4 regions of the Anaerobacillus sp. 63XJN7_4_ISO-PGPR-S23-413 genome follow, and region 3 is predicted to be linked to each of the others. Evidence: a T-box and tRNA genes for the amino acid it is inferred to sense, from the RefSeq annotation. Region 3 holds a T-box; the other regions hold tRNA genes.
The links. A T-box is a leader RNA that pairs with one kind of tRNA and senses whether it is charged. The one in region 3 lies ahead of thrS (threonine--tRNA ligase), so its partner is inferred to be a tRNA-Thr.
Positions count from the first base shown of each region.

Region 1 (7,293 bases), 1.4 Mb from region 3:
GCGAGAAGAAAAGAGATGATTTTGACAAACCAGTTGCTCGTTAACAATTTGTCCATTACTTTTTCCCCCTCCAATTACTAAAGCGGTTGGAAGTCTCAGTCTTAGACACAGAAGGATTTAGCTCAGCATTAAGAAGATCACGTAATACCTCTTCAGATAAATTTCGATGAAGTTCTCCGTTCTTTGTCAGGGAAATACTCCCTGTTTCTTCAGACACAATGAGTGTTAGGCTATCTGTTACTTCACTTATTCCAAGAGCAGCTCTGTGCCTTGTACCGAGTTCCTTCGAAATAAAAGGACTCTCTGAAAGTGGCAAATAACATGCTGCAGCTAAAATTTCATCCTTCTTTAGAATAACCGCTCCATCATGAAGTGGTGTATTCGGAATGAACACATTAATTAAAAGTTCAGAAGTTAATTTTGCATTCATAGGAATACCTGTCTCTACATAGTCATTGAGACCTGTTTCCCGCTCAATGGATATTAATGCGCCAATTCTTCTCTTACCCATATAGGATGATGACTTAATAATGGCTTCCACCATTTTATTCGTCTCTTCCTCTTCAACAGCGGAGCGAGCAAACAATCGACCGCGTCCTAACTGCTCAAGTGCTCTTCGAAGCTCAGGTTGGAAAATAATAATGATGGCAAGTAGTCCATAAAGAACGACCCGCTCTAGAATCCAATGTAGCGTGTTCAGTTCGAAAAAACTACTTAAGAACCATGCGGCAATAATGACCGTAATTCCCTTAAGAAGCTGAACAGCCTTCGTGCCGCGAATAAGCATAATAATTTTATATATCACATACGTAACGAGCAAAATATCAATAATCTCAGTTATGTAATCAAGTACATTTACATTTCCAACAGGCAGCACGGCTCTTCCTCCAAACGTATTGTATTTAGCCTGAAGTTCACTTCTAGTGCATTGCTAAAATACATTTGTAACTTTTTAATTATATCATATTTTTGACAACTTCAAAAAAAGCACATCTCAATTAGTATGACATTTCATATAATTAGTAACTCTGTGATCAAATGTTGAGTTCGGGGGAGAAGAATCATTTTTTTACTACAGCAATAATTCACAAAAATAAACCGCCCTATAGGACGGTTTATTTTTGTTCATCATTTGTAAATACACTACCTATATCTTGAAAAAGGTGTTTCAGCTGAAACCACGTCCAGTCAAGAATATGATCCACCTCTTCGATTTCACCAGTTACCTGTCCAGCAGAGGCCATATACTGTTCTCCATTGATCACAAGAACATCACCTTTAACCTGTCCTTCAATTTCAAGATTACGGTTTTTTACTGTTAGATCTCCTTCAATGACTTCACCCTCAGGAACAATAACCGTATTCGTTTCCTGGTCAAATCTTAAATTACCAGAGAGCGCAGATAATTGATCCTCACTCGTCCATGATGAATAAACAGATCCTGCCATTAATACTAAGAATAAAATCGCCGCTGTTACGAATGGATGAGATTTCATCCATCGTTTCATCCAGACCGTGCGTTTCTCCTGTGGTAGCTGTTGCATTACCTTTGATGTAAAACCATCGGGTGCCTTCATAGAAGGTGAGCTGAGGAGAAACGATTCCGTTTTCTTCAGTTCTTCATAATGCTCTTTGCAATCATGACATGTCTTTAAATGATCAAATAGCTCTTTACGCTGTTGATCTGTAGCTTCTTCATCAAGTACATCATGCATAATTGCAACTATTTCTGCAGGGCATTTCATAGCTTCTCCCCCTTTCTTACTGCTCTCGAAGCTTCTTTCTAAGCGCTTCTCTACCCCGATGTATTCGGGTTTTGACCGTTCCTACTGGTAAATCCAGAATTTCACTGATTTCCTTTAGCGATAACTCCTGAATATACTTTAAAGTTATAGCACTTCGATACTTAGCTGGCAAACTTAGAATAGCCTGATGTATCCCATCCTGTGCCTCTAACGATACAACTTCATCATCAGGTAATGGTTCATCAGTCGACACTTGAGAATACATTGTCAGACCTTCCGTTCCCGAAATTTCAGCATCGAGGTAATAATCCGGCTTTTTCTTTCGCATACGATCAATCGATAAGTTCGTGGCTATACGATATAACCAAGTAGAGAATTTTCGATCAATCTGATAGCGATCAATGTTCGTATAAGCACGAATGAATGCCTCTTGAGCCACATCCTCAGCTTCCTGCCTGTTACCAAGCATTCGGTATGTCAAAGCAAAGACTCGATCTTTATAGAGCTCTACTAACTCCCCAAATGCATTATGGTCCCCTTTTCTTACTTTCAACACGATTCTTTTTACGATTGCATCCATTTTTTCAACCCCCGCTGATTCCTGCGGCTATTATAGTTACGTATCAGGAAAAACAAAGTTTCACTTTTTCTAAAAAAACATTTTCTAATCTTTCCTTATTCTATCACGTTTGAATTACTGTTTTTAATGAAAATACATAATTTTCTAGTGAAAATAGTTTATTTTTTTAATATATAGGGTATAAAGCTATAAATTATTGAGAGGGTGGTTCGGCTCATGGAAAGGTTGAATCGAAAAATAAGCTTTCAAATAAAAAGCGAGAAAGATCATCTCCTTCAAGAAATTGAGGCTTCCCGCAATAAAATGAATTTATTAGCAAGGAACAAACCACTTAGTTCTTCCGAAATAATTGAAATTAGCACTTATCTGGACTATCTATTAAACGAATATGATCAATGTCGAAATAAAAAAACAGCGGCTTTATCTTAAGATAAAGTCGCTGCCTTTGTGTTTATTTTAATTTTTCCCCAAATAAAGATCCCATTAAAGCGACGGCAACAGTAGCCGTTTTATTTTTCTCGTCTAAAATAGGATTCACTTCAACGAATTCTGCAGAAGTTAAAATGTTTGATTCTGCAAGCATTTCCATCGCAAGATGACTCTCACGATAGCTAATTCCTCCAAGTACTGGTGTACCTACTCCAGGAGCATCGTGCGGATCAAGTCCATCAAGGTCAAGACTTAAATGCACCCCATCAGTGTCTTTCGATACATACTCGATAGCCTCTTCCATTACTTGCGTCATACCCATACGGTCAACTTCATGCATCGTATATACTTTAATACCTTTTTCTTTAATCAGTTTACGCTCACCATCATCAAGAGAACGAGCTCCGATAATCACAATGTTTTCTGGTTTAATTTTAGGTGAATATCCTGAAATGCTAGTTAAAGACTCATCACCAATACCAAGACTAACTGCAAGTGGCATTCCATGAATATTTCCTGATGGTGACGTTTCGGAGTTATTTAAATCACCATGCGCATCGTACCAAATAACGCCTAAATTTTCATAATTACGTGCTACACCGGCAAGAGTGCCAATAGCAATACTATGATCTCCACCAAACACTAGTGGAAAGCGCTTTCGATTAATCACTTCATTTACAACATTTGAAAGCTTTTCGCTAGCATCAGCAACTTCTTTCAAATTTTTAAGTTGATGATCCTGTTCTTCTGGACGCTTTTCTGGCCTTCCTATTTCAATATCCCCAAGATCTTCAATATCGTAATTCAAATTTGATAACCGTTCTACAATTCCAGCATATCTGATCGCACTTGGACCCATGTCTACCCCGCGTCTCATTTGGCCAAGATCCATTGGTACTCCTATAATCGAAAGTTTATTATTCATTATGTAGCCTCCTCGTATCCTAGTCTAGCTCTATTCTACCCATATTCCAGTAAATGACTCAACCTGACATAAAATACGAATAAATATTCATACAATTACGTAAATTGATGTTCTTTACGGATAAATATAAGGAACAGTAGCCTGGCCGTGGAGGATCTGAATCATATATCATCTGCAAGGCGCATTAGAAATAGAAAAGTTTCCTACTTCAAAATGATTTTATGACATAAAAAAAACCCTAAACATTGTTTAAGGAAAATGGTGGAGCCTAGCGGGATCGAACCGCTGACCTCCTGCGTGCAAGGCAGGCGCTCTCCCAGCTGAGCTAAGGCCCCATTTGGAGCGGGTGATGGGGATCGAACCCACGACATCAGCTTGGAAGGCTGAGGTTTTACCACTAAACTACACCCGCATATAAAGTTTGGAGCGGAAGACGGGATTCGAACCCGCGACCCCCACCTTGGCAAGGTGATGTTCTACCACTGAACTACTTCCGCATATGGTGAGCCATGAAGGACTCGAACCTTCGACCCTCTGATTAAAAGTCAGATGCTCTACCAACTGAGCTAATGGCTCTTACTGGTGGAGGGGGACGGATTCGAACCGCCGAACCCTGAGGGAGCGGATTTACAGTCCGCCGCGTTTAGCCACTTCGCTACCCCTCCACTGGAAAAATGGTGCCGGCCAGAGGACTTGAACCCCCAACCTACTGATTACAAATCAGTTGCTCTACCAATTGAGCTAGGCCGGCAAATATATAGTATTAACAAATAAAAAAGAGTGCACTCTACTGAGTACTCCTGAAGGTAAAGCAATTATTAAGAAAAATGGTGGAGGATGACGGGCTCGAACCGCCGACCCTCTGCTTGTAAGGCAGATGCTCTCCCAGCTGAGCTAATCCTCCACAGAGTATAGATAAATTAAATTGGTGACCCGTACGGGATTCGAACCCGTGTTACCGCCGTGAAAGGGCGGTGTCTTAACCGCTTGACCAACGGGCCATGTCCTGGAGCTTCCAACCGGATTCGAACCGATGACCCCTTCCTTACCATGGAAGTGCTCTACCTGCTGAGCTATGGAAGCATAATGGCTCCACAGGTAGGATTCGAACCTACGACCGATCGGTTAACAGCCGATTGCTCTACCACTGAGCTACTGTGGAATATTGGTCAGCCTGGCAACGTCCTACTCTTGCAGGGGGAGATCCCCCAACTACCATCGGCGCTGAAGAGCTTAACTTCCGTGTTCGGCATGGGAACGGGTGTGGCCTCTTCGCCATCATTACCAGACTAATCAAAGGTTGTTCCACTAGAAAGTGTTTAACCAAGGACAAGATATATCTTACTATATTTCTTTATAAAGATCAAGAAAAATTTTCATTCCTTGAAAACTAGATAGCACGCACAACGTTTTCCAATAACAATGTCTAGTTCCGCAGGCTACATTCTTGCCCATTTCACTCTTTCACTTCAGGCGAAAAGCGCCTTACGTTCAAGAGCTCCAATGGTCTACGAAAGTGACCAAGCCTGCTTTACTTTTCGTTTTTAGGTTAAGCCCTCGATCGATTAGTATTCGTCAGCTCCACGTGTTGCCACGCTTCCACCCCGAACCTATCTACCTCATCATCTCTAAGGGATCTTACCAGCTTCATGCTGTGGGAAATCTCATCTCGAGGGGGGCTTCATGCTTAGATGCTTTCAGCACTTATCCCTTCCACACGTAGCTACCCAGCTATGCTCCTGGCGGAACAACTGGTACACCAGCGGTGTGTCCATCCCGGTCCTCTCGTACTAAGGACAGCTCCTCTCAAATTTCCTGCGCCCGCGACGGATAGGGACCGAACTGTCTCACGACGTTCTGAACCCAGCTCGCGTACCGCTTTAATGGGCGAACAGCCCAACCCTTGGGACCTACTTCAGCCCCAGGATGCGATGAGCCGACATCGAGGTGCCAAACCTCCCCGTCGATGTGGACTCTTGGGGGAGATAAGCCTGTTATCCCCAGGGTAGCTTTTATCCGTTGAGCGATGGCCCTTCCATGCGGAACCACCGGATCACTAAGCCCGACTTTCGTCCCTGCTCGACTTGTAGGTCTCGCAGTCAAGCTCCCTTGTGCCTTTACACTCTGCGAATGATTTCCAACCATTCTGAGGGAACCTTTGGGCGCCTCCGTTACACTTTAGGAGGCGACCGCCCCAGTCAAACTGCCCACCTGACACTGTCTCCGCACCGGATCACGGTGCTGGGTTAGAATGTCAGTACAGCCAGGGTAGTATCCCACCGACGCCTCCATCGAACCTGGCGGTCCGACTTCTATGGCTCCTACCTATCCTGTACAAGCTGTACCAAAATCCAATATCAGGCTACAGTAAAGCTCCATGGGGTCTTTCCGTCCTGTCGCGGGTAACCTGCATCTTCACAGGTACTATAATTTCACCGGGTCTCTCGTTGAGACAGTATCCAAGTCGTTGCACCTTTCGTGCGGGTCGGAACTTACCCGACAAGGAATTTCGCTACCTTAGGACCGTTATAGTTACGGCCGCCGTTTACTGGGGCTTCGATTCAGAGCTTCTCCCGTAAGGGATAACCCCTCCTCTTAACCTTCCAGCACCGGGCAGGTGTCAGCCCCTATACTTCGCCTTACGGCTTTGCAGAGACCTGTGTTTTTGCTAAACAGTCGCTTGGATCTTTTCACTGCGGCTCCCCTGGGCTATAAACCCGAGGAAGCACCCCTTCTCCCGAAGTTACGGGGTCATTTTGCCGAGTTCCTTAACGAGAGTTCTCCCGATCGTCTTAGGATTCTCTCCTCGCCTACCTGTGTCGGTTTGCGGTACGGGCACCTTTTTCCTCACTAGAGGCTTTTCTTGGCAGCGTAGAATCAAGGACTTCGGTACTAAATTTCCCTCGCCATCACGACTCAGCCTTCATGGTGAACGGATTTGCCTATTCACCAGCCTAATCGCTTGGACGCGCATTTCCAGTAGCGCGCTCTCCCTATCTTTCTGCGTCCCCCCGTCGTTCAAACGGAAAGGAGGTGGTACAGGAATATCAACCTGTTATCCATCGCCTACGCCTTTCGGCCTCGGCTTAGGTCCCGACTAACCCTGAGCGGACGAGCCTTCCTCAGGAAACCTTGGGCTTTCGACGGACAAGATTCTCACTTGTCTTTCGCTACTCATACCGGCATTCTCACTTCTAAGCGCTCCACCAGTCCTTTCGGTCTGACTTCACAGCCCTTAGAACGCTCTCCTACCATTGTCGTAAGACAATCCACAGCTTCGGTGATACGTTTAGCCCCGGTACATTTTCGGCGCAGCGTCACTCGACCAGTGAGCTATTACGCACTCTTTAAATGATGGCTGCTTCTAAGCCAACATCCTGGTTGTCTAAGCAACGCCACATCCTTTTCCACTTAACGTATACTTTGGGACCTTAGCTGGTGGTCTGGGCTGTTTCCCTCTCGACTACGGATCTTATCACTCGCAGTCTGACTCCCGCGGATAAATCGTTGGCATTCGGAGTTTGACTGGATTCGGTAATCCGGTAAGGACCCCTAGTCCAATCAGTGCTCTACCTCCAAGATTCTTGCCGCGAGGCTAGCCCTAAAGCTATTTC
Region 1 covers NZ_CM149688.1:170,069-177,361, reverse strand. Annotated here, with positions in the region: gene AC0VYO_RS01050 (CdaR family protein) at 1-56, opposite strand, end outside; gene cdaA (diadenylate cyclase CdaA) at 56-874, opposite strand; gene AC0VYO_RS01040 (anti-sigma factor family protein) at 1,116-1,745, opposite strand; gene sigW (RNA polymerase sigma factor SigW) at 1,762-2,325, opposite strand; gene AC0VYO_RS01030 (aspartyl-phosphate phosphatase Spo0E family protein) at 2,542-2,754, shown strand; gene rocF (arginase) at 2,777-3,679, opposite strand; tRNA gene AC0VYO_RS01020 (tRNA-Ala) at 3,939-4,014, opposite strand; tRNA gene AC0VYO_RS01015 (tRNA-Gly) at 4,018-4,091, opposite strand; tRNA gene AC0VYO_RS01010 (tRNA-Gly) at 4,102-4,176, opposite strand; tRNA gene AC0VYO_RS01005 (tRNA-Lys) at 4,180-4,255, opposite strand; tRNA gene AC0VYO_RS01000 (tRNA-Tyr) at 4,260-4,344, opposite strand; tRNA gene AC0VYO_RS00995 (tRNA-Thr) at 4,355-4,430, opposite strand; tRNA gene AC0VYO_RS00990 (tRNA-Val) at 4,508-4,583, opposite strand; tRNA gene AC0VYO_RS00985 (tRNA-Glu) at 4,606-4,680, opposite strand; tRNA gene AC0VYO_RS00980 (tRNA-Thr) at 4,687-4,762, opposite strand; tRNA gene AC0VYO_RS00975 (tRNA-Asn) at 4,767-4,841, opposite strand; rRNA gene rrf (5S ribosomal RNA) at 4,852-4,968, opposite strand; rRNA gene AC0VYO_RS00965 (23S ribosomal RNA) at 5,225-7,293, opposite strand, start outside.
Region 1: it encodes a tRNA-Thr, which carries the amino acid that the T-box ahead of thrS (threonine--tRNA ligase) is inferred to sense. The anticodon was not compared.

Region 2 (7,293 bases), 1.4 Mb from region 3:
GGTATCCATTTCTGAATACATAGGGAATGGAAGGCAGACCCGGGGAACTGAAACATCTCATTACCCGGAGGAAGAGAAAGCAAACGCGATTTCCTGAGTAGCGGCGAGCGAAACGGAATCAGCCCAAACCAGAGGGCTTGCCCTCTGGGGTTGTAGGACGTCTCTTTGGAGTTACAAAGGCACGGATAGACGAAGCGACCTGGAAAGGTCCATCAGAGAAGGTAACAATCCTGTAGTCAAAATCCGATGCCCTCCGAGACGGATCCTGAGTACGGCGGGACACGTGAAACCCCGTCGGAATCCGGGAGGACCATCTCCCAAGGCTAAATACTCTCTAGTGACCGATAGTGAACCAGTACCGTGAGGGAAAGGTGAAAAGCACCCCGGAAGGGGAGTGAAAAAGAACCTGAAACCGTGTGCCTACAATTAGTTGGAGCCCGTTAATGGGTGACAGCGTGCCTTTTGTAGAATGAACCGGCGAGTTACGATCCCGTGCAAGGTTAAGCTGAGAAGGCGGAGCCGCAGCGAAAGCGAGTCTGAATAGGGCGAAATAGTACGTGGTCGTAGACCCGAAACCAGGTGATCTACCCATGTCCAGGGTGAAGTTCAGGTAACACTGAATGGAGGCCCGAACCCACGCATGTTGAAAAATGCGGGGATGAGGTGTGGGTAGCGGTGAAATGCCAATCGAACCTGGAGATAGCTGGTTCTCTCCGAAATAGCTTTAGGGCTAGCCTCGCGGCAAGAATCTTGGAGGTAGAGCACTGATTGGACTAGGGGTCCTTACCGGATTACCGAATCCAGTCAAACTCCGAATGCCAACGATTTATCCGCGGGAGTCAGACTGCGAGTGATAAGATCCGTAGTCGAGAGGGAAACAGCCCAGACCACCAGCTAAGGTCCCAAAGTATACGTTAAGTGGAAAAGGATGTGGCGTTGCTTAGACAACCAGGATGTTGGCTTAGAAGCAGCCATCATTTAAAGAGTGCGTAATAGCTCACTGGTCGAGTGACGCTGCGCCGAAAATGTACCGGGGCTAAACGTATCACCGAAGCTGTGGATTGTCTTACGACAATGGTAGGAGAGCGTTCTAAGGGCTGTGAAGTCAGACCGAAAGGACTGGTGGAGCGCTTAGAAGTGAGAATGCCGGTATGAGTAGCGAAAGACAAGTGAGAATCTTGTCCGTCGAAAGCCCAAGGTTTCCTGAGGAAGGCTCGTCCGCTCAGGGTTAGTCGGGACCTAAGCCGAGGCCGAAAGGCGTAGGCGATGGATAACAGGTTGATATTCCTGTACCACCTCCTTTCCGTTTGAACGACGGGGGGACGCAGAAAGATAGGGAGAGCGCGCTGCTGGAAATGCGCGTCCAAGCGATTAGGCTGGTGAATAGGCAAATCCGTTCACCATGAAGGCTGAGTCGTGATGGCGAGGGAAATTTAGTACCGAAGTCCTTGATTCTACGCTGCCAAGAAAAGCCTCTAGTGAGGAAAAAGGTGCCCGTACCGCAAACCGACACAGGTAGGCGAGGAGAGAATCCTAAGACGATCGGGAGAACTCTCGTTAAGGAACTCGGCAAAATGACCCCGTAACTTCGGGAGAAGGGGTGCTTCCTCGGGTTTATAGCCCAGGGGAGCCGCAGTGAAAAGATCCAAGCGACTGTTTAGCAAAAACACAGGTCTCTGCAAAGCCGTAAGGCGAAGTATAGGGGCTGACACCTGCCCGGTGCTGGAAGGTTAAGAGGAGGGGTTATCCCTTACGGGAGAAGCTCTGAATCGAAGCCCCAGTAAACGGCGGCCGTAACTATAACGGTCCTAAGGTAGCGAAATTCCTTGTCGGGTAAGTTCCGACCCGCACGAAAGGTGCAACGACTTGGATACTGTCTCAACGAGAGACCCGGTGAAATTATAGTACCTGTGAAGATGCAGGTTACCCGCGACAGGACGGAAAGACCCCATGGAGCTTTACTGTAGCCTGATATTGGATTTTGGTACAGCTTGTACAGGATAGGTAGGAGCCATAGAAGTCGGACCGCCAGGTTCGATGGAGGCGTCGGTGGGATACTACCCTGGCTGTACTGACATTCTAACCCAGCACCGTGATCCGGTGCGGAGACAGTGTCAGGTGGGCAGTTTGACTGGGGCGGTCGCCTCCTAAAGTGTAACGGAGGCGCCCAAAGGTTCCCTCAGAATGGTTGGAAATCATTCGCAGAGTGTAAAGGCACAAGGGAGCTTGACTGCGAGACCTACAAGTCGAGCAGGGACGAAAGTCGGGCTTAGTGATCCGGTGGTTCCGCATGGAAGGGCCATCGCTCAACGGATAAAAGCTACCCTGGGGATAACAGGCTTATCTCCCCCAAGAGTCCACATCGACGGGGAGGTTTGGCACCTCGATGTCGGCTCATCGCATCCTGGGGCTGAAGTAGGTCCCAAGGGTTGGGCTGTTCGCCCATTAAAGCGGTACGCGAGCTGGGTTCAGAACGTCGTGAGACAGTTCGGTCCCTATCCGTCGCGGGCGCAGGAAATTTGAGAGGAGCTGTCCTTAGTACGAGAGGACCGGGATGGACACACCGCTGGTGTACCAGTTGTTCCGCCAGGAGCATAGCTGGGTAGCTACGTGTGGAAGGGATAAGTGCTGAAAGCATCTAAGCATGAAGCCCCCCTCGAGATGAGATTTCCCACAGCATGAAGCTGGTAAGATCCCTTAGAGATGATGAGGTAGATAGGTTCGGGGTGGAAGCGTGGCAACACGTGGAGCTGACGAATACTAATCGATCGAGGGCTTAACCTAAACGAAAAGCGAAGTAAGCCGTTGAAATCCGACAAGCGTTGGAGGCTTTTGACTCAGACGCGCTTTATGCGTCAGAATCAAAAGGTGAAACGATCGAGGATTTGGCTTACGTAGCTGAGCATATTGGAAAGTTGTGCGTGCTATCTAGTTTTCAGGGAACACCTGAAATAAGGAAGTTCGATTAAGTGCCACCACGTCCTGTGGTGAACACCGAACGGCTAACATCCTGTTAGTCTAGTGATGATGGCGAAGAGGTCACACCCGTTCCCATGCCGAACACGGAAGTTAAGCTCTTCAGCGCCGATGGTAGTTGGGGGATCTCCCCCTGCAAGAGTAGGACGTCGCTAGGCTTATATAGTGGAGGATTAGCTCAGCTGGGAGAGCATCTGCCTTACAAGCAGAGGGTCGGCGGTTCGAGCCCGTCATCCTCCACCATATTTTTCTTATAACCCGAAAGGGTACATATATCGCCGGTCTAGCTCAATTGGTAGAGCAACTGACTTGTAATCAGTAGGTTGGGGGTTCAAGTCCTCTGGCCGGCACCAGCTTTTCTTATCGAAAAGAGCCATTAGCTCAGTTGGTAGAGCATCTGACTTTTAATCAGAGGGTCGAAGGTTCGAGTCCTTCATGGCTCACCATGCATTTGCGGGTGTGGCGGAATTGGCAGACGCGCTAGACTTAGGATCTAGTGTCTTACGACGTGGGGGTTCAAGTCCCTTCACCCGCACCAATTGCGCGGAAGTAGTTCAGTGGTAGAACATCACCTTGCCAAGGTGGGGGTCGCGGGTTCGAATCCCGTCTTCCGCTCCATTAACTAAATTAGATTTTGCGCCCGTAGCTCAATTGGATAGAGCGTCTGACTACGGATCAGAAGGTTAGGGATTCGACTTCTCTCGGGCGCACCATTATTTTGTTGGTTTTCTTCTTTTTACGGGAAGTAGCTCAGCTTGGTAGAGCACTTGGTTTGGGACCAAGGGGTCGCAGGTTCAAATCCTGTCTTCCCGACCATTCATACCAACGGGGCCTTAGCTCAGCTGGGAGAGCGCCTGCCTTGCACGCAGGAGGTCAGCGGTTCGATCCCGCTAGGCTCCACCAATTATTTTTTAAAAAAGTTGTTGACACTGACAAATGAATCATGATATGATGGTTTAGTCGCTGAAAACGACGTTGAAAGAAAAATTGATCTTTGAAAACTGAACGAAACGCCATGTAAGTAATTGTTTCTACGGAAACAAAACATTGTTTTAAAGCTAGATTAAGCTTTCTATCGGAGAGTTTGATCCTGGCTCAGGACGAACGCTGGCGGCGTGCCTAATACATGCAAGTCGAGCGAAGAGATGGGAGCTTGCTCCCTGATCTTAGCGGCGGACGGGTGAGTAACACGTGGGCAACCTGCCCTGCAGACTGGGATAACTCCGGGAAACCGGAGCTAATACCGGGTAATACATCGCACCGCATGGTGCAATGTTGAAAGTTGGCTTTCGAGCTAACACTGCAGGATGGGCCCGCGGCGCATTAGCTAGTTGGTAAGGTAATGGCTTACCAAGGCGACGATGCGTAGCCGACCTGAGAGGGTGATCGGCCACACTGGGACTGAGACACGGCCCAGACTCCTACGGGAGGCAGCAGTAGGGAATCTTCCGCAATGGACGAAAGTCTGACGGAGCAACGCCGCGTGAGTGACGAAGGCCTTCGGGTCGTAAAGCTCTGTTGTTAGGGAAGAACAAGTACCGTTCGAATAGGGCGGTACCTTGACGGTACCTAACCAGAAAGCCACGGCTAACTACGTGCCAGCAGCCGCGGTAATACGTAGGTGGCAAGCGTTGTCCGGAATTATTGGGCGTAAAGCGCGCGCAGGCGGTCTTTTAAGTCTGATGTGAAAGCCCACGGCTCAACCGTGGAGGGTCATTGGAAACTGGAGGACTTGAGTGCAGAAGAGGAGAGTGGAATTCCACGTGTAGCGGTGAAATGCGTAGATATGTGGAGGAACACCAGTGGCGAAGGCGGCTCTCTGGTCTGTAACTGACGCTGAGGCGCGAAAGCGTGGGGAGCAAACAGGATTAGATACCCTGGTAGTCCACGCCGTAAACGATGAGTGCTAGGTGTTGGGGGGTTCCACCCTCAGTGCTGAAGTTAACACATTAAGCACTCCGCCTGGGGAGTACGACCGCAAGGTTGAAACTCAAAGGAATTGACGGGGGCCCGCACAAGCAGTGGAGCATGTGGTTTAATTCGAAGCAACGCGAAGAACCTTACCAGGTCTTGACATCCTCTGACAATCCTGGAGACAGGACGTTCCCCTTCGGGGGACAGAGTGACAGGTGGTGCATGGTTGTCGTCAGCTCGTGTCGTGAGATGTTGGGTTAAGTCCCGCAACGAGCGCAACCCTTGATCTTAGTTGCCAGCATTTAGTTGGGCACTCTAAGGTGACTGCCGGTGACAAACCGGAGGAAGGTGGGGATGACGTCAAATCATCATGCCCCTTATGACCTGGGCTACACACGTGCTACAATGGACGGTACAAAGGGCAGCAACACCGCGAGGTGAAGCGAATCCCATAAAGCCGTTCTCAGTTCGGATTGCAGGCTGCAACTCGCCTGCATGAAGCCGGAATTGCTAGTAATCGCGGATCAGCATGCCGCGGTGAATACGTTCCCGGGCCTTGTACACACCGCCCGTCACACCACGAGAGTTTGTAACACCCGAAGTCGGTGGGGTAACCTTTATGGAGCCAGCCGCCGAAGGTGGGACAAATGATTGGGGTGAAGTCGTAACAAGGTAGCCGTATCGGAAGGTGCGGCTGGATCACCTCCTTTCTATGGAGAATTACGAAGGTAACTTACGTTACCAACCTTACATGAGCGTTTCGTTTAGTTTTGAAAGAATGATTTATTCTTTCAAACCAGGTGAAGTGATGAAGCTTAGGCAGATTCAAGTAGTAGCCTTGTTCCTTGAAAACTAGATAGCACAAACAACGACATCCAATAATTATTTTTTATGCAATAACTTAGTAATAACTGATGCGTTATGGCAGCAATGCCTAACAAATCGAAGGTTAAGCTACTAAGGGCGCACGGTGGATGCCTTGGCACTAGAAGCCTAAGAAGGACGGGACGAACACCGATATGCTTCGGGGAGCTGTAAGTACGCTTTGATCCGGAGATTTCCGAATGGGGGAACCCACCATCTTTAATAGGATGGTATCCATTTCTGAATACATAGGGAATGGAAGGCAGACCCGGGGAACTGAAACATCTCATTACCCGGAGGAAGAGAAAGCAAACGCGATTTCCTGAGTAGCGGCGAGCGAAACGGAATCAGCCCAAACCAGAGGGCTTGCCCTCTGGGGTTGTAGGACGTCTCTTTGGAGTTACAAAGGCACGGATAGACGAAGCGACCTGGAAAGGTCCATCAGAGAAGGTAACAATCCTGTAGTCAAAATCCGATGCCCTCCGAGACGGATCCTGAGTACGGCGGGACACGTGAAACCCCGTCGGAATCCGGGAGGACCATCTCCCAAGGCTAAATACTCTCTAGTGACCGATAGTGAACCAGTACCGTGAGGGAAAGGTGAAAAGCACCCCGGAAGGGGAGTGAAAAAGAACCTGAAACCGTGTGCCTACAATTAGTTGGAGCCCGTTAATGGGTGACAGCGTGCCTTTTGTAGAATGAACCGGCGAGTTACGATCCCGTGCAAGGTTAAGCTGAGAAGGCGGAGCCGCAGCGAAAGCGAGTCTGAATAGGGCGAAATAGTACGTGGTCGTAGACCCGAAACCAGGTGATCTACCCATGTCCAGGGTGAAGTTCAGGTAACACTGAATGGAGGCCCGAACCCACGCATGTTGAAAAATGCGGGGATGAGGTGTGGGTAGCGGTGAAATGCCAATCGAACCTGGAGATAGCTGGTTCTCTCCGAAATAGCTTTAGGGCTAGCCTCGCGGCAAGAATCTTGGAGGTAGAGCACTGATTGGACTAGGGGTCCTTACCGGATTACCGAATCCAGTCAAACTCCGAATGCCAACGATTTATCCGCGGGAGTCAGACTGCGAGTGATAAGATCCGTAGTCGAGAGGGAAACAGCCCAGACCACCAGCTAAGGTCCCAAAGTATACGTTAAGTGGAAAAGGATGTGGCGTTGCTTAGACAACCAGGATGTTGGCTTAGAAGCAGCCATCATTTAAAGAGTGCGTAATAGCTCACTGGTCGAGTGACGCTGCGCCGAAAATGTACCGGGGCTAAACGTATCACCGAAGCTGTGGATTGTCTTACGACAATGGTAGGAGAGCGTTCTAAGGGCTGTGAAGTCAGACCGAAAGGACTGGTGGAGCGCTTAGAAGTGAGAATGCCGGTATGAGTAGCGAAAGACAAGTGAGAATCTTGTCCGTCGAAAGCCCAAGGTTTCCTGAGGAAGGCTCGTCCGCTCAGGGTTAGTCGGGACCTAAGCCGAGGCCGAAAGGCGTAGGCGATGGATAACAGGTTGATATTCCTGTACCACCTCCTTTCCGTTTG
Region 2 covers NZ_CM149688.1:99,459-106,751, forward strand. Annotated here, with positions in the region: rRNA gene AC0VYO_RS00510 (23S ribosomal RNA) at 1-2,784, shown strand, start outside; rRNA gene rrf (5S ribosomal RNA) at 3,018-3,134, shown strand; tRNA gene AC0VYO_RS00520 (tRNA-Val) at 3,144-3,219, shown strand; tRNA gene AC0VYO_RS00525 (tRNA-Thr) at 3,254-3,329, shown strand; tRNA gene AC0VYO_RS00530 (tRNA-Lys) at 3,347-3,422, shown strand; tRNA gene AC0VYO_RS00535 (tRNA-Leu) at 3,430-3,514, shown strand; tRNA gene AC0VYO_RS00540 (tRNA-Gly) at 3,520-3,594, shown strand; tRNA gene AC0VYO_RS00545 (tRNA-Arg) at 3,613-3,689, shown strand; tRNA gene AC0VYO_RS00550 (tRNA-Pro) at 3,716-3,792, shown strand; tRNA gene AC0VYO_RS00555 (tRNA-Ala) at 3,804-3,879, shown strand; rRNA gene AC0VYO_RS00560 (16S ribosomal RNA) at 4,049-5,600, shown strand; gene AC0VYO_RS00565 (hypothetical protein) at 5,603-5,746, shown strand; rRNA gene AC0VYO_RS00570 (23S ribosomal RNA) at 5,838-7,293, shown strand, end outside.
Region 2: it encodes a tRNA-Thr, which carries the amino acid that the T-box ahead of thrS (threonine--tRNA ligase) is inferred to sense. The anticodon was not compared.

Region 3 (7,293 bases):
TAAAGCGACAAAGGAACAGGCTTTTACAGAAGCGAAAGCCGTCCTTCAACAACACTATAAAGGTGAAATCGTTACGAATTCTCCGGAGCGTGGAGAATTTGTTTTTCAAGTGAAAGGTCCTAAAAAGGCCCTTATTGTTGTAACAGTTGTCACGGTTCGTGCTTATAGAACTGCCGTTGATTTCTCTGTTTCAACAGAGACGCCACTTCCAGTTGATTTCGGATACAGTAAGAAAGTCATTGCAACCATTTATAATGATTTAAAAAAGAAACTTACGTTAATCGGAACAGGGATTTCTGAGCAGTTTTAAGGGTAGGTGTGTCATGACACATTTTATGCTAAAATAGTAGTAGAAATCTTGTTCGTTTAGTGGAGATGATCTTATGCGTTGTCCCAACTGCAATCACAATGGTACAAGGGTGCTTGATTCTCGGCCGGTTCACGAGGGCCGTTCGATTCGTAGGCGCCGTGAGTGTGAATCGTGTACGTATCGATTTACGACATTTGAAACAGTTGAAGAAATACCGCTTATTGTAGTGAAAAAAGAAGGAACTAGAGAAGAGTTTAGCAGGGATAAAATTCTTAGAGGTTTAATTAAAGCCTGTGAAAAAAGGCCTGTTCCACTTGAAACTCTAGAAACAATTGTTAATGAAATCGAACGTGATCTTCGTAATCAGGGAGCTTCCGAGATCAGTAGTGATGTTGTGGGAGAGCTTGTTATGGATCAGCTGGCAAAGGTTGATGAAGTTGCTTATGTTCGATTTGCTTCTGTCTATCGTCAATTTAAAGATATTAATGTCTTTATCCGCGAATTAAAAGAATTAATTAACAGAGCAGAATAACAAAGGGGGAGCTTCGCGTAAGCTCTTTTTTTGTACGGTTTCAAAAATTATGAGGAATACAAAGGTGAAGCATATGCATTGGAAAGAACTTCTTCCTGTTGATACGCTTCAGATTGAAGCATCCGGACTTTTGCACGAGTATGATCGAAGAGTACTAACATTGTTATATCAACCTTTAATCGGGGCTCCGGCCTACAGTCTTTATATGACTCTCTGGAGTGCTCATGAGCAGCAGAATCATTTTGTTACAACAATGACTCATCATAATTTGCTACTTATGATGAGATGGGATTTGAAGAGAGTACTTGAAGAGAGACGTAAATTAGAAGGAATTGGCCTGTTGAAAACATATGTAAAAGACAGTGGAGATCCTAGACATTTTACTTATGAATTGCAAGCTCCTCTCACACCGGAACGCTTCTTCAATGATGGCGTACTGAATATTTATTTATTCAATCGATTAGGACGTAATCGATACAATGATCTAAAAAAGCACTTCACAGTGGAAAAGGCAGATCTAGCTGAGTATAGTGACGTGACTGCATCATTTAATGAAGTATACGATTCTCTTCACCCGTCTGAAATGACTGGTATGAGCGAAGTAGAAGAGGAAGTAACGATAGAGAAACGTGATGAAAATAAAGGCCTTGTTTTTACTTCTTCGCAATTCGACTTCGATATGATGAAGCAGCACATTTCTGATATGATTGTCACTGAGAAAATGTTTACAGAGTCTGTTAAGAAAACGATTGAGCGACTTGCTTTTGTGTATAAAATTGAACCATATGAAATGGGCCGGATTGTGGAACAAGCTGCAATTCACCATGACGAACTTTCTGATGATCTACTGCGCAAGGAAGTAAGCAGTTGGTTCGCGCTTGAAAATCGTGGCAAAGTGCCTGCTCTCCAATATAGAAGTCAACCTGTTTCTTTACAAGAGTTTCATAAGAAAGAACCTGAGACAGAAGAAGAGAAAGCGGCGCAGAGATATGAACAGATGACGCCATATGATATTCTTCAGCGGGCAGCTGAAGGGGGAAAACCTTCTGAAGCAGATATGAAGCTTGTGGAGCGAATAATGGATGAACAAAAGCTGACTCCTGGTGTTATGAATGTCTTACTTGATTTCATTCTAGAAACGCAGGATAAGAAGTTATCGAAGAATTATGTAGAAAAGTTTGCGAGTCACTGGGCAAGGGCAAGGGTAAAGACAGTAAGAGAAGCAATGAACCTTGCCATTAAAGAGCTTCAGCAACCGGCCAAGAAAAAAACAGGCTCTTCCAATCGTGGGAAACCTGCCGCTAGAAAAGACAAAGTGCCTGAATGGATTTCAGATCAAAAAGAACCGGATATGTCTCATGAGGAGCGATCTGAGAAACAGGATCAGCTTAAAAAGATGCTAAGTAAATATAAGAAATAAGCGGGGTGAACAAGAATGGAATCAATCCAGGAATCATTTAACAAGATGCCAGGCAATAAGAAATTCCAGGAACAGTACCAAGAGATGAAGAAGGCTATTATGGCCGATGAAGATATTCGTGCATTTATTGAAGAGCATGACGAGGTCGATGACAAAATAATTGATAGAAGTCTTGCAAGACTATATGAATATACAACACAAGCAAAGCGATGTGAAGGATGCCCTGGTCTCTCGAACTGCATTAATATGATGGAGGGGTACGAGCCTGAGCTATTTATTAATCGTTCGGTGATTGATATTCGCTACAACCGTTGTCCAACAAGAATTGAAGATGATAAGAACAAAAAGCGTAATCAGATGATTCAAAGCTACTATATTCCGAAAGAAATTCTTCAGGCTACCTTCGCGGATTTGGATGATGAAGATCCTGTTAGAATTGAAGCGATTGGGACGGCGATTCAATATGTAGAAGATTTCGTTCCTGGTGAAACCACTAAAGGGCTTTATATTCATGGAGGTTTTGGGGTAGGGAAAACGTTTATTCTCGGGGCTATTGCAAACCAGCTGGCGAAAGAAAAAGGGGTTCGTTCTCAGTTTATTTATACTCCGGATTTCTTCCGTCAAATGAAAAGCGCCATTCAAGATCAATCTATTGATGAAAAGCTTGATTATTTAAAAGAAACACCGCTCTTGATACTTGATGATATTGGAGCGGAAAATATCTCAAGTTGGGTACGAGATGATATTCTTGGAGCTTTATTACAATATCGTATGACTGAGGGGTTACCAACTCTGTATTCATCTAACCTGGACTATGCTTTGCTTGAAGATCATTTAGCTTATTCCCATAAAAGTGGAATTGAAGAAACGAAAGCTAAGCGGATTATGGAGCGAATTAAGCACTTTACCACGCCTGTATTTTTAGAGGGTAAAAATAGACGAGTTTAAAGTCTTCCATTACGGAAGGCTTTTTTTTTGGTTCTATACATCATTTCGCATATTCTGCCATATAGATTCTAATGAGAAGGTAGTGGACAGGAGGGAATGCGTTGGTTTCGATAACATTTACTGATATAGATGACTTCCAATTTGTATTCGATCAATTGAACAAGTTCATTAAAATCGGTGACTCAGTCATTGTAAATGAAGAAGAGTTAAGTCTTTCTGTTGCGATAGGCCCATATGATACAAAACTGTGTTATCAGATTTCTCAATGCATTGCTAACTGTGTGAGTACCTTCTATGAGAAGCGTTGGATGGAACAGCTATTAACTTCAACGTATTATTATCAAGATAAAGATGAAATTGGTGAAATTACATCCATTGCTCGAAGTATTGGAGATGGGGATAAAGAAGACTATCCAGGTGCTCATCGCTATGCTAATCGAAGGGACGTACTGCTTCAGTCAACATTATCGTGTATTGAACAGGGTGGAACCATTTTGTTTGATTCTTTTTTAAGATTTCGAACGGGTCCTTATCGTGCTTTGCTAAATGAATTGATTGGAGAAGCGATTGACGAATATAAACTTGAACAAGAATATCAAAACTTCGTTGAAGGTTTAAGAATTCTATTGCGATCCAGGCAATCTCTTCAGAAAAAAGTAGTTCTTGTTTATGATAAAACATATCAATTATTTGATATGAATGGGTCACTATTAACTGGTATAGAGGGGAAGTTGGAAGATCTTCCTGTTGGGCTAACCATAGATGAGATAGATTCTGAAATTCTATTTCCCCTTCTGCTGCTTGCTCCAGAAGAAGTTTGTATTTACACGGATGATTCCGATGAGGGGCTCGTTCAAACAATCCGAAATGTGTTTGAAGAAAGGTTAAGTTTTTTTCCGTATCGTATGTCTAAACTATTTTTTTCAGGCAATCCTTAAAATAAGCTTGATTTTCATATGTACACTACTTATAATACCTACATACACGCATATACGTAATTGTTACGATAAGGACATGAGATGTGTTGTTAGCTTTCAGAGAGGGAAGGATTGGTGCGAACTTCCTAGCGAGACGAGCATACTTACCACCTTTGAACTCTGCCCTGGAAATGGGGTGGCGTTTCTGCTACGTTACAGCAGTCTGAGCCGTATAGGTTATTATCTTATGCGGGAAGCAGGGTGGAACCACGAGATCAACACTCGTCCCTTTTGGGATGGGTGTTTTTTATATGCAAAAAAAGGAGTGAAGAAGCATGGCTGAAATGGTAAAAATAACGTTTCCTGACGGTTCTGTAAAGGAATTTAATAAAGGGACAACAACGGAAGAGATTGCAAGCTCAATCAGCCCGGGCCTAAAGAAAAAGGCTCTTGCAGGAAAAGTGAATGGTGTTCTTTTTGATTTGAGACGCGAAATTGAAGAAGATGCTTCTATTGAAATTGTAACACCTGAAAGTGAGGACGGTCTTGAAGTGCTTCGTCATAGTACAGCGCACCTTATGGCACAGGCAATTAAACGCCTCTACAGTGATGTAAAACTAGGAGTAGGGCCGGTTATTGATAGTGGTTTCTACTATGATATTGACTGCCCTGTATCTATTACGCCTGAGGACCTGCCTAAGATTGAGAAAGAAATGAAGAAAATCATTAATGAAAATCTTGAAGTGAAGCGTATCGTTGTAAGTCGCAGTGAAGCAGAGAAAATGTTTAAAGAGATTGGCGATGAGCTCAAATTAGAGCTATTAGAAGCTATTCCTGCTGACGAACAAGTGACAATTTATGAACAGGGTGAATTCTTTGACCTTTGTCGTGGACCACACGTTCCATCTACTAGTAAGATAAAAGCCTTTAAATTACTTTCGATTGCAGGCGCTTATTGGCGTGGAGATAGCGAAAACCAGATGCTTCAACGCATTTATGGAACAGCTTTTCCAAAGCAATCTCAAGTTGAAGAATACCTTCATCTTTTAGAAGAAGCTAAAGAACGTGATCACCGCAAACTCGGTAAAGAACTTAAGCTATTTACTATTTCCCAAGAGGTAGGACAGGGACTTCCGATTTGGTTGCCAAGAGGGGCGACTATTCGTCGGACGATTGAACGATATATTGTAGATCTTGAGGAACGTCTTGGGTATAACCATGTATATACACCTCACCTTGCAAATGTTGATCTATATAAAACAAGTGGTCACTGGGATCACTATCAGGATGATATGTACCCTCCGATGAAAATGGATGAAACAGAAGAACTTGTTCTTCGTCCAATGAATTGCCCGCATCATATGATGATTTATAAAAACGATCTGAAAAGCTATCGTAGTCTTCCATACCGCGTTGCGGAGCTTGGAACAATGCATCGATATGAAATGTCTGGAGCGCTAGCAGGTCTTCAGCGCGTACGTTCGATGACGCTAAATGACGCTCACATCTTCTGTCGTCCTGATCAAATCAAGCAAGAATTTATTGAAGTTGTCGAGCTTATCCAGGAAGTTTATAAAGACTTTAACATCAGTGACTACTCATTCCGTCTTTCTTATCGCGATCCAGCAGATAAGAAAAAATATATCGACAATGATGAAATGTGGGAAAAAGCACAAAGAATGCTTAAAGAAGCAATGGATGACCTAAACGTCGAATATGTGGAAGCTGAAGGCGAAGCTGCGTTTTATGGTCCGAAATTGGATGTTCAGGTGAAAACAGCTCTAGGTAAAGAGGAAACTCTTTCGACTGTTCAACTTGACTTCCTACTTCCAGAGCGATTTGATCTATCTTATATTGGTGAAGATGGCAACCACCATCGTCCAGTTGTTATTCATCGCGGCGTTGTTTCTACAATGGAACGCTTCGTAGCATTCTTAATTGAAGAATACAAAGGAGCATTTCCAACTTGGCTTTCACCTATCCAGGCGGAGATTATTCCGGTATCAGAAGTTCACTTAGAATATGCAAAGAACGTTCAGAAAAAACTTCAGCGTGCAGGAATTCGTGTCGAGGTTGACGAACGCAATGAAAAGATTGGTTACAAAATTCGTGAAGCTCAAATGCAGAAAATTCCTTACATGCTCGTAGTAGGTGATAAAGAGGTTGAAGGTGAAGCGGTTAACGTACGCCGCTACAGCCAGCAGGATTCTGAGACTGTTTCATTGAATGATTTCACAGCTAGAATTGAAGAAGAAATTAAACAGAAGAAGTAATGTAAGACCGGCATAATTGCCGGTCTTTTATTAATATAGAAAAGAAATTTACAAAAAACACTTGTCACAAAGGGAAAGATTCGTTATGATAATCAAGTGCACTTCGAACGAATCTTATCACCTTGACATACATTTGGTCAGCATGGTATACTGTCTTAGGTAATTAAATATCGGAAACAAAGCAAGCAGAAGCGCCCGCTTCTCACCTGATTGACGCCGTAACTGGTAGTTTGCAGGTACACTGTTCTTATAATTGTGTAATGTGTGGGTGCCGTATGCGCCGACGCTTTTTTTATGCTTTGAACCGGATATAAACCATTTAATGACATCATGTTAGATGATCATCATCGAACAATAACCATGGAGGTGGCTGATTATTAGTAGAGATATGAACGTCAATGAGGGCATTCGTGCTCGGGAAGTACGTCTAGTTGGTGCAGACGGAAACCAAATTGGTGTGAAATCCAAAACTGAGGCATTAGATATGGCTCGTAATGCAAATCTTGATCTTGTAATGGTTGCTCCAAACGCGAAACCTCCTGTTTGTCGCATTATGGACTACGGAAAGTTCCGCTATGAGCAGCAGAAGAAAGAGAAAGAAGCGCGTAAGAAACAAAAGATCATTACCGTTAAAGAAGTTCGCTTGAGCCCGAACATTGAAGAACACGACTTCAATACGAAGCTTCGTAATGCACGTAAGTTTCTTGAAAAAGGCGACAAAGTGAAAGCATCGATCCGTTTCCGCGGACGTATGATTACACACTCTGATATCGGTAAAAAGGTGCTTGAGCACCTAGCAGAAGATTGCAAAGATATTGCAACTGTTGAGTCCAAACCAAAAATGGAAGGACGCAGCATGTTCCTAATCTTGGCACCTATCGCAGAAAAGTAAT
Region 3 covers NZ_CM149688.1:3,003,704-3,010,996, reverse strand. Annotated here, with positions in the region: gene AC0VYO_RS15900 (cytosolic protein) at 1-310, shown strand, start outside; gene nrdR (transcriptional regulator NrdR) at 384-842, shown strand; gene AC0VYO_RS15890 (replication initiation and membrane attachment family protein) at 916-2,262, shown strand; gene dnaI (primosomal protein DnaI) at 2,278-3,210, shown strand; gene AC0VYO_RS15880 (putative sporulation protein YtxC) at 3,312-4,148, shown strand; T-box leader at 4,205-4,420, shown strand; gene thrS (threonine--tRNA ligase) at 4,463-6,400, shown strand; ribosomal protein L20 leader region at 6,578-6,699, shown strand; gene infC (translation initiation factor IF-3) at 6,789-7,292, shown strand.

Region 4 (7,293 bases), 1.0 Mb from region 3:
GTGTACACACAGTTAGATGAAGGAGTGAAGCGACTATGTCAGAGAAAAAAACGTTTCAGCCAGGAGAAATAGTAACGGCAGGTTATAAAACGGGGAGATATATTGGAGAAGTCGTCGATATGAAGTCCCCCAAAGCTGTGATTAAAGTTCTTGCTGTCATCAAGCATCCAACTCAGGGAGACCTTCATAATCCCAAACAGCTCGATGTTCCTCTTTTTCACCAGCGAAAAGCGTTAGCCCAATTCGAGAAAGCGCTCGTTCCAATGTCAGCCATTAATCATTACGAAGGAAATATTCCTGATTATCATGATTCACTCAAGGAAGCGCTTGAAACACAATCCGCAGAGCTCAAGCACGAAGGCGGAAGATGGGCCGAAGCATCTCTTATCGAAATCGAAAAGCTTAAAGACGACTACTTCCCATCAAGGTAATCTTCTTTACATCAGACTTCGAATCCGGTAAGATATAGTATTGATTTAGGCTCTTGGATTAGAGCTTGATTGAAGAAGACGTAAAGGGTGGTTTTTGATTTGCAATCAGAAGCTTCAGCATATCAAGTGCTGTTATATTATCAATATGTAGAAATAGAAGATCCGGATTATTTTGCTCGAAAGCATCTTAAGTATTGTCAATCACTCAATTTAAAAGGTCGAGTCCTTGTAGGCAAAGAGGGCATTAATGGAACGGTTTCAGGAACCGTTGAGGATACTGAGCGCTACATGGACGAACTAAAAGCAGATGAACGCTTTCGTGATATGGCTTTCAAAATTGATGAAGCAGAAGGTCATGCCTTTAAAAAGATGCACGTACGTCCGCGCGAAGAAATTGTTTCACTAAAGCTTGAGGAAGATGTAAACCCGAAAGAAATAACCGGGAATTATCTTGAGCCAAAGGAATTTATGGAAGCATTAGAAGATGATGATGTAATTGTTATCGATGCAAGAAATGATTATGAGTACGATATTGGTCATTTTCGCAATGCAATTCGTCCTGATATAAAGGCTTTTCGTGATCTTCCAGACTGGATTGAACAAAATCTTTCGGACCAAAAAGATAAGAAAGTACTAACTTATTGTACAGGTGGAATTCGCTGTGAGAAATTTTCTGGTTACTTAATGAAAAAAGGTTTTTCCGACGTTTCACAGCTTCATGGAGGAATTGTAACGTATGGTAAAGACCCGGAGGTACAGGGGAAATATTTTGATGGCAAGTGCTTTGTATTTGATGATCGTCTTGCTGTTAATGTAAACCGTACCGATGAAGATACAGTTGTAGGGAAATGCTATCATTGTGAGGAGCCAGCAGATACTTATATCAATTGTGCTAATGTACAGTGTGACAAGCTTCACATCGTCTGTGATTCTTGCAAAGAGGAGTATAACCATTATTGTTCTTCTGCATGTGAAGAAGAAGTTCGTATGATCCAATCGTAACGCAGCGGCTAACGCTGCGTTTTTTCTTACAGTGAAACGAGAGAGGAGGCGCGTTAAGATGTGCTTAATTGCTGTAGCTCAAAATGTTCATCCTACATACCCATTTATACTCGTAGCCAACCGAGATGAATTCTACGAGCGTCCAACAAAACCTGCGAACTATTGGGAAGATGTACCAGAACTACTTGCGGGGCGTGATTTAAAGGCTATGGGAACATGGCTAGGGGTTACAACAAACGGAAGAATTGCAGCCCTTACGAATTATCGAGAAGCGAATGAGCAGCCTAAAAGTCTATCAAGGGGTGATCTAACGGCCGATTACTTACGTGATCATCAATCCCCATTATCATACCTAGAAATGGTTCGACAAAAGAAAGATCAGTACAATGGATTTAATTTAATCATAGGAGATTTTAAGAGCCTTTATTATTATTCAAACCGGCAGGATCAAATTTCAAAACTAGAGAACGGTGTTCACGCTGTAAGTAATCACTTACTGAATACGAGCTGGCCAAAGGTTGAGCAGCTTAAAGAAGAATTGAAACACTATTTAAGTGCAGAAAAGAACCTCGATCAAAATCGTCTTTTTGAAATGCTTTCTCATGCTGAGCCTGCACCTGATTATTTATTACCACAGACAGGCGTGCCGATTGAATGGGAAAGGATGCTTTCACCCGTTTTTATTAAGTCGGATCATTACGGAACGAGGGCGCAAACTGTTATTATGGTTTCACAAAATGGAGAAGTTACTTTTGTTGAGAGGTCAGGAGAAGATCAGGAAAATTATTACCAATTTAATCTGGATGAAGCATAATTGCGCTCTAAGTGAATAAATTATGTGTTACCTGTAACTTTTGCCGATAGATCGATGGTGAAAAAGATTCGGGTTTAACAACAGAAAAATAGGGTATTGAGAATTATTACTTATGAGGAGGGGTTTTTTTGAAAAGAAAGCGTCACTATGTTGAAGATCAGCTTTTGCGGGAATCAACCGACATGAAAGAGTACCGAAAATATGATTCTGAAATGGTGACTAAAAAAAGACCAATACTCCGCCAAAATAAAAAGAAAAAACCACTTATTCAAACGCCAGTATAAGCAGGGGAGAGCGCTCCCTGCTTTTTTTCTATGTCAAAAATGGAGTGCTTAACTATGGGGAATAATTTTTTTGTGAAAAAGGGTTGTGTTTTTTTGGGGTCGGTGATAAGATAGGTCTTGTCCTTGAAAAAATACATTAAAAAAAGTGTTGACGAGGCAAAAGAAGTTATTGTATAATAATGAAGTCGCTGTTTAATGGAGGATTAGCTCAGCTGGGAGAGCATCTGCCTTACAAGCAGAGGGTCGGCGGTTCGAGCCCGTCATCCTCCACCATTTATTTTTGATGACTTTCATTAAATTATGCCGGCCTAGCTCAATTGGTAGAGCAACTGACTTGTAATCAGTAGGTTGGGGGTTCAAGTCCTCTGGCCGGCACCACACATGCGGGTGTGGCGGAATTGGCAGACGCGCTAGACTTAGGATCTAGTGTCTTACGACGTGGGGGTTCAAGTCCCTTCACCCGCACCATAGAATATGCGCCCGTAGCTCAATTGGATAGAGCGTCTGACTACGGATCAGAAGGTTAGGGATTCGACTTCTCTCGGGCGCACCATATTGGGGCCTTAGCTCAGCTGGGAGAGCGCCTGCCTTGCACGCAGGAGGTCAGCGGTTCGATCCCGCTAGGCTCCACCATATATATTTTCATGTTTTTGGAGGAATACCCAAGTCTGGCTGAAGGGATCGGTCTTGAAAACCGACAGGGGCTTAGTCGCCCGCGGGGGTTCGAATCCCTCTTCCTCCTCCATCTTTGCGGGTGTAGTTTAGTGGTAAAACCTCAGCCTTCCAAGCTGATGTCGTGGGTTCGATCCCCATCACCCGCTCCATTTTTTTGGCCCGTTGGTCAAGCGGTTAAGACACCGCCCTTTCACGGCGGTATCACGGGTTCGATTCCCGTACGGGTCACCAACTAAATTTCCATAGACTTTTTGACTCAAGCATACTCAAAGAGATGCTTTTTTTGTTGTTTTCAATTCGGTACGTCTCATCAGAATACAGCATACAGTGACTGTATAAGAGAGGGGATGGACCGAATGTATTATGAAGAACATGAGCACATTGCTTATCATTATGACAACACAGATGCCTACCGTCAGCAACCCGTAGCTCCAACATCGAGCCCACCAGCATCACCGCCTCCTAGACCACAGTCAGCACAAGCTGGAACATTTGCTGTAGATCCGGGATCCATTAGAAGGTGTATGTATCGGTTTACTTATATTTGGATGAGAGGCGGCAATTCATTTTGGTTTTGGCCAGTTTATGTAGGGCGTACTTCTGTTTCAGGGTTTCGCTGGACCGGTAGAAGGTGGGTGTATACAGGCATAAGTTTGAGAAGAATTGATATGTTTACTTGTTAATAGATGGAGCGCTTACATGAAGCGCTCTTTTTTAAAGGCTCTTTCGTAGACATTGTTGCTATAGTGGGTGAATTTTCGCTCAGGGATGCTCGTTTTTCGCGGGGCAGGCGGTTAGCATCCTTCCGCTCCAATCAGCGAAGTTTAGTGTTTAATTCAACAATTGTTTCGAAAGCAACAATCTTTTAAAAAAGAGCCTTTTTGAATGAAAAGCTTCGTTACCATAGCCAAATGAAAATTAATGAAAAATCGTCTAAACTTCTGGCTTTTTTGAGAAGATCATGCGAGAATAATACTAACTATTGATCTTCGAAAGTCAGGTGCACATAATGAAATTCCCTCTTTGGATGAGAAAGTTATTTGTAGCATTTGTTGCTGTTATTACACTTGGAACTGTGGTTCCTACTGGATATCTAGCAGATGACAAAACAGAGTCATCAGAAAATTATCAAGAAGAAAACCATCTTCTTATTGAGCCGAGGGACGAGCCTGATAAGGCGATAGAGCCTCTTGTTGATCAGTATGATTGGCCCATCATAGCTCAGGACGCTTCTTCTTCTGAACTCCTGACGCATTTTGTAAGCTATGCAAGCAATCAATCCGAGCAACTCGGGCTAACAAAATTCGGTGAAACGATCTCAACTCGAGTCGGTAACGAGTATCGAGATGCAATTGTACCTAAAATGACAGAAGCGATCGCTACCTCAGTGGAAAATCTGGATGAGGATACATTAAGGTCACTTCGTTTGACAGACAACCCTTCTGGTGGATACGGAGAACGTATTCTTCATGTATATAATCAACAGAGTGGGGAAGACTTATTGCGTTTTCATGTGAGAAGAGATCATCCCCCACAAGATGGCTATTGGTTTAATTTTCATTACCATGCAGCGAATGATGATTTTGAAGAACATTATGAAGTAGGTAAGATTTATTGGGATAAAAACACTCCGCCTAAGTGGCTCTCGTAAGAGAGGTGCGCGGGGTGTTTTTGGTTGGAGATTAAGGGAGGATCACAACATAGATGGAACTTGTACAATGTATTAGAGATGTTTTCGAAGAAGAGCCTTTAACCGGCTCAGAAAGTGTATTGAATCGTAAATTATTTAAGGAAGGTCATTTCTATCCAGTTTATAAAGATGAGCATCATAGCTGGATTACGCTTGATGATGAAGGAGAGCAGCATATTATTGCTACCGGCACCTCACTCAATGAAGACTTCTGGTTTACTTTTCGGTTTCGCATAGCATAATAAAAAGCCGCATAAAGCGGCTTTTACTTTTTTTTAGGGCGCGCATTTTGCGGGCCTCTTTTTTTATTCATAAGAAGAGCGTCTTCGCCTTCTTTTTCACCTTGCACACCGACTTTCGGATCATACGCGTTTCGATTTTTCATGTAAGCTCCTCCTCTAATTGGATTCACTTATTAGTATGTCCAAATTCGGTTAAAACATCGGATTTTCTTCGATGAACTGGTAGACGTTATCAACTAGCTCATCGGGCGTTTCGGCAGTAACGCGCTCGCCGTTAACGAGACAGTAAATATCCTGGCTACAAAGTGTGCAGTGACCAAGACAAGAATATTCGAGCACATCAAGATCTGTATCTTTTTCTAGTTTTTCCATTGCTTTATGTGAACCGCTCGAAAGATTGCTCATGCAGAATTCAACTATTGGATTCATCTTTTATTCACCTCGGGTTTTCCTTACTATTACAAGACTGTTTCTATTCTATCAAGAAGGTGTGAAAATGAACAACCATTTGCATAAGATCAAGAAACAAATTGATGGATACCCATATAATTTGTAAGAGAAGGGTTTATTTCTATATAATTAGGAAAAATAACATAATGAAGTCGATAGAGGAGGGTCATTATGCATAAAGCAGTTATTGTAGGAACAGGACCAGCGGGTTTAACAGCAGCCATTTATCTTGCGAGGGCTAATATGGAGCCGCTCGTCATTGAGGGACCGGAACCTGGTGGTCAGCTTACGTTAACAACAGATGTTGAGAACTTTCCCGGTTTTCCAGATGGCGTTCTCGGTCCAGAATTGATGGAAAATATGAAGAAGCAGGCGCTTAGGTTCGGCGCTACAATTGAGCGAGGATGGGTGAAGGATATTGATTTTAATGAGCGTCCCTTTAAATTAAAAACAGATACTCTCGGGGATATTATGGCGGAGTCTGTTTTGATTTCGACTGGTGCTTCAGCAAAGCTTCTAGGTATACCAGGAGAATCAGAGAATATGGGTCGAGGTGTGAGTACATGTGCAACGTGTGACGGCTTTTTCTTCCGTGGTAAAAAAATCGTTGTGATTGGTGGAGGAGACTCAGCTATGGAAGAAGCGACTTTCTTAACGAAATTCGCTTCAGAAGTTACTGTTCTTCACAGGAGGAAAGAACTTCGCGCATCAAAAATTATGCAGGAGCGTGCTCGCTCTAATGATAAAATTAGCTGGAAGCTGAATGCTTCCCCGCTAGAGGTTGTAGCAGAAAACAATAAAGTGAGCGGTATTAAAGTAAAGAATAGTGATACGGGAGAAGAGGAGTTCGTTAAGACAGATGGCATATTTGTTGCGATTGGCCATCGTCCAAACACTGATTTTCTCGCGGGTAAAATTAATATGGATGATAAAGGTTACGTTCAAGTAGAACCAGGAACGACAAAAACGAATGTCCCTGGTGTATTTGCATGTGGAGATGTACAGGATTTCACTTACCGTCAAGCGATCACAGCAGCAGGCACAGGGTGTATGGCGGCTATGGATTGTGAGCGGTTCCTTGAAGGAAACGCCTTTATAGACTGGAGTATGTAAGAAGAAAAAGCGCAGGCCTTGGCCCTGCGCTTTTTTAGTCGATGTTAATATAATTCGAATCGGTACGTATGCGATCAGATTTGGGTATTTTAATTTCTAGAACACCATTTTCGTATTTTCCTTTCACATTTTTCATGGAAAAGTGAAAGGGAAGCTTAATGGTGCGACTAGTACTTGAATAGGACCGTTCTTGTTTGTAATATTTTTGTTTATCGTTTCGTGACTCATGAAATTCTTTAGATTCAATGGAAATCCGAAGACCATCTCCAAGTGGTTCCACTTTAATTTGCTCCTTTGTGATACCAGGTAACTCTGCTTCAACAATAAATGCATCCTCCGTTTCATAAAGATCAACCCGAAACGACTGAGCTGGTAGAAGATTCGCAAATGGCTCTTTAAAGAAATCATCAAAGGTGTTCATCCAATTTTGAATAGCAGGGTCTTGAAACAGTTTGGGCAATTTATCGCCTTTCGCCATGGTTATTTCATCCTTTCCAACATTTCTGTTATACAGTATGTTTGCCCAAGGAAAATGTGCTTTTTGGCTGTTTTTTACATACAATTCGCAAGTTACTTCTCATCTTTCTTCATG
Region 4 covers NZ_CM149688.1:1,975,397-1,982,689, forward strand. Annotated here, with positions in the region: gene kapB (kinase-associated lipoprotein KapB) at 36-431, shown strand; gene trhO (oxygen-dependent tRNA uridine(34) hydroxylase TrhO) at 531-1,433, shown strand; gene AC0VYO_RS10680 (NRDE family protein) at 1,492-2,247, shown strand; gene AC0VYO_RS10685 (hypothetical protein) at 2,376-2,531, shown strand; tRNA gene AC0VYO_RS10690 (tRNA-Val) at 2,729-2,804, shown strand; tRNA gene AC0VYO_RS10695 (tRNA-Thr) at 2,834-2,909, shown strand; tRNA gene AC0VYO_RS10700 (tRNA-Leu) at 2,915-2,999, shown strand; tRNA gene AC0VYO_RS10705 (tRNA-Arg) at 3,008-3,084, shown strand; tRNA gene AC0VYO_RS10710 (tRNA-Ala) at 3,089-3,164, shown strand; tRNA gene AC0VYO_RS10715 (tRNA-Ser) at 3,184-3,276, shown strand; tRNA gene AC0VYO_RS10720 (tRNA-Gly) at 3,282-3,355, shown strand; tRNA gene AC0VYO_RS10725 (tRNA-Glu) at 3,363-3,437, shown strand; gene AC0VYO_RS10730 (transporter) at 3,563-3,889, shown strand; gene AC0VYO_RS10735 (YpjP family protein) at 4,234-4,857, shown strand; gene AC0VYO_RS10740 (hypothetical protein) at 4,911-5,138, shown strand; gene AC0VYO_RS10745 (YuzB family protein) at 5,331-5,567, opposite strand; gene trxB (thioredoxin-disulfide reductase) at 5,760-6,701, shown strand; gene AC0VYO_RS10755 (Hsp20/alpha crystallin family protein) at 6,736-7,179, opposite strand.
Region 4: it encodes a tRNA-Thr, which carries the amino acid that the T-box ahead of thrS (threonine--tRNA ligase) is inferred to sense. The anticodon was not compared.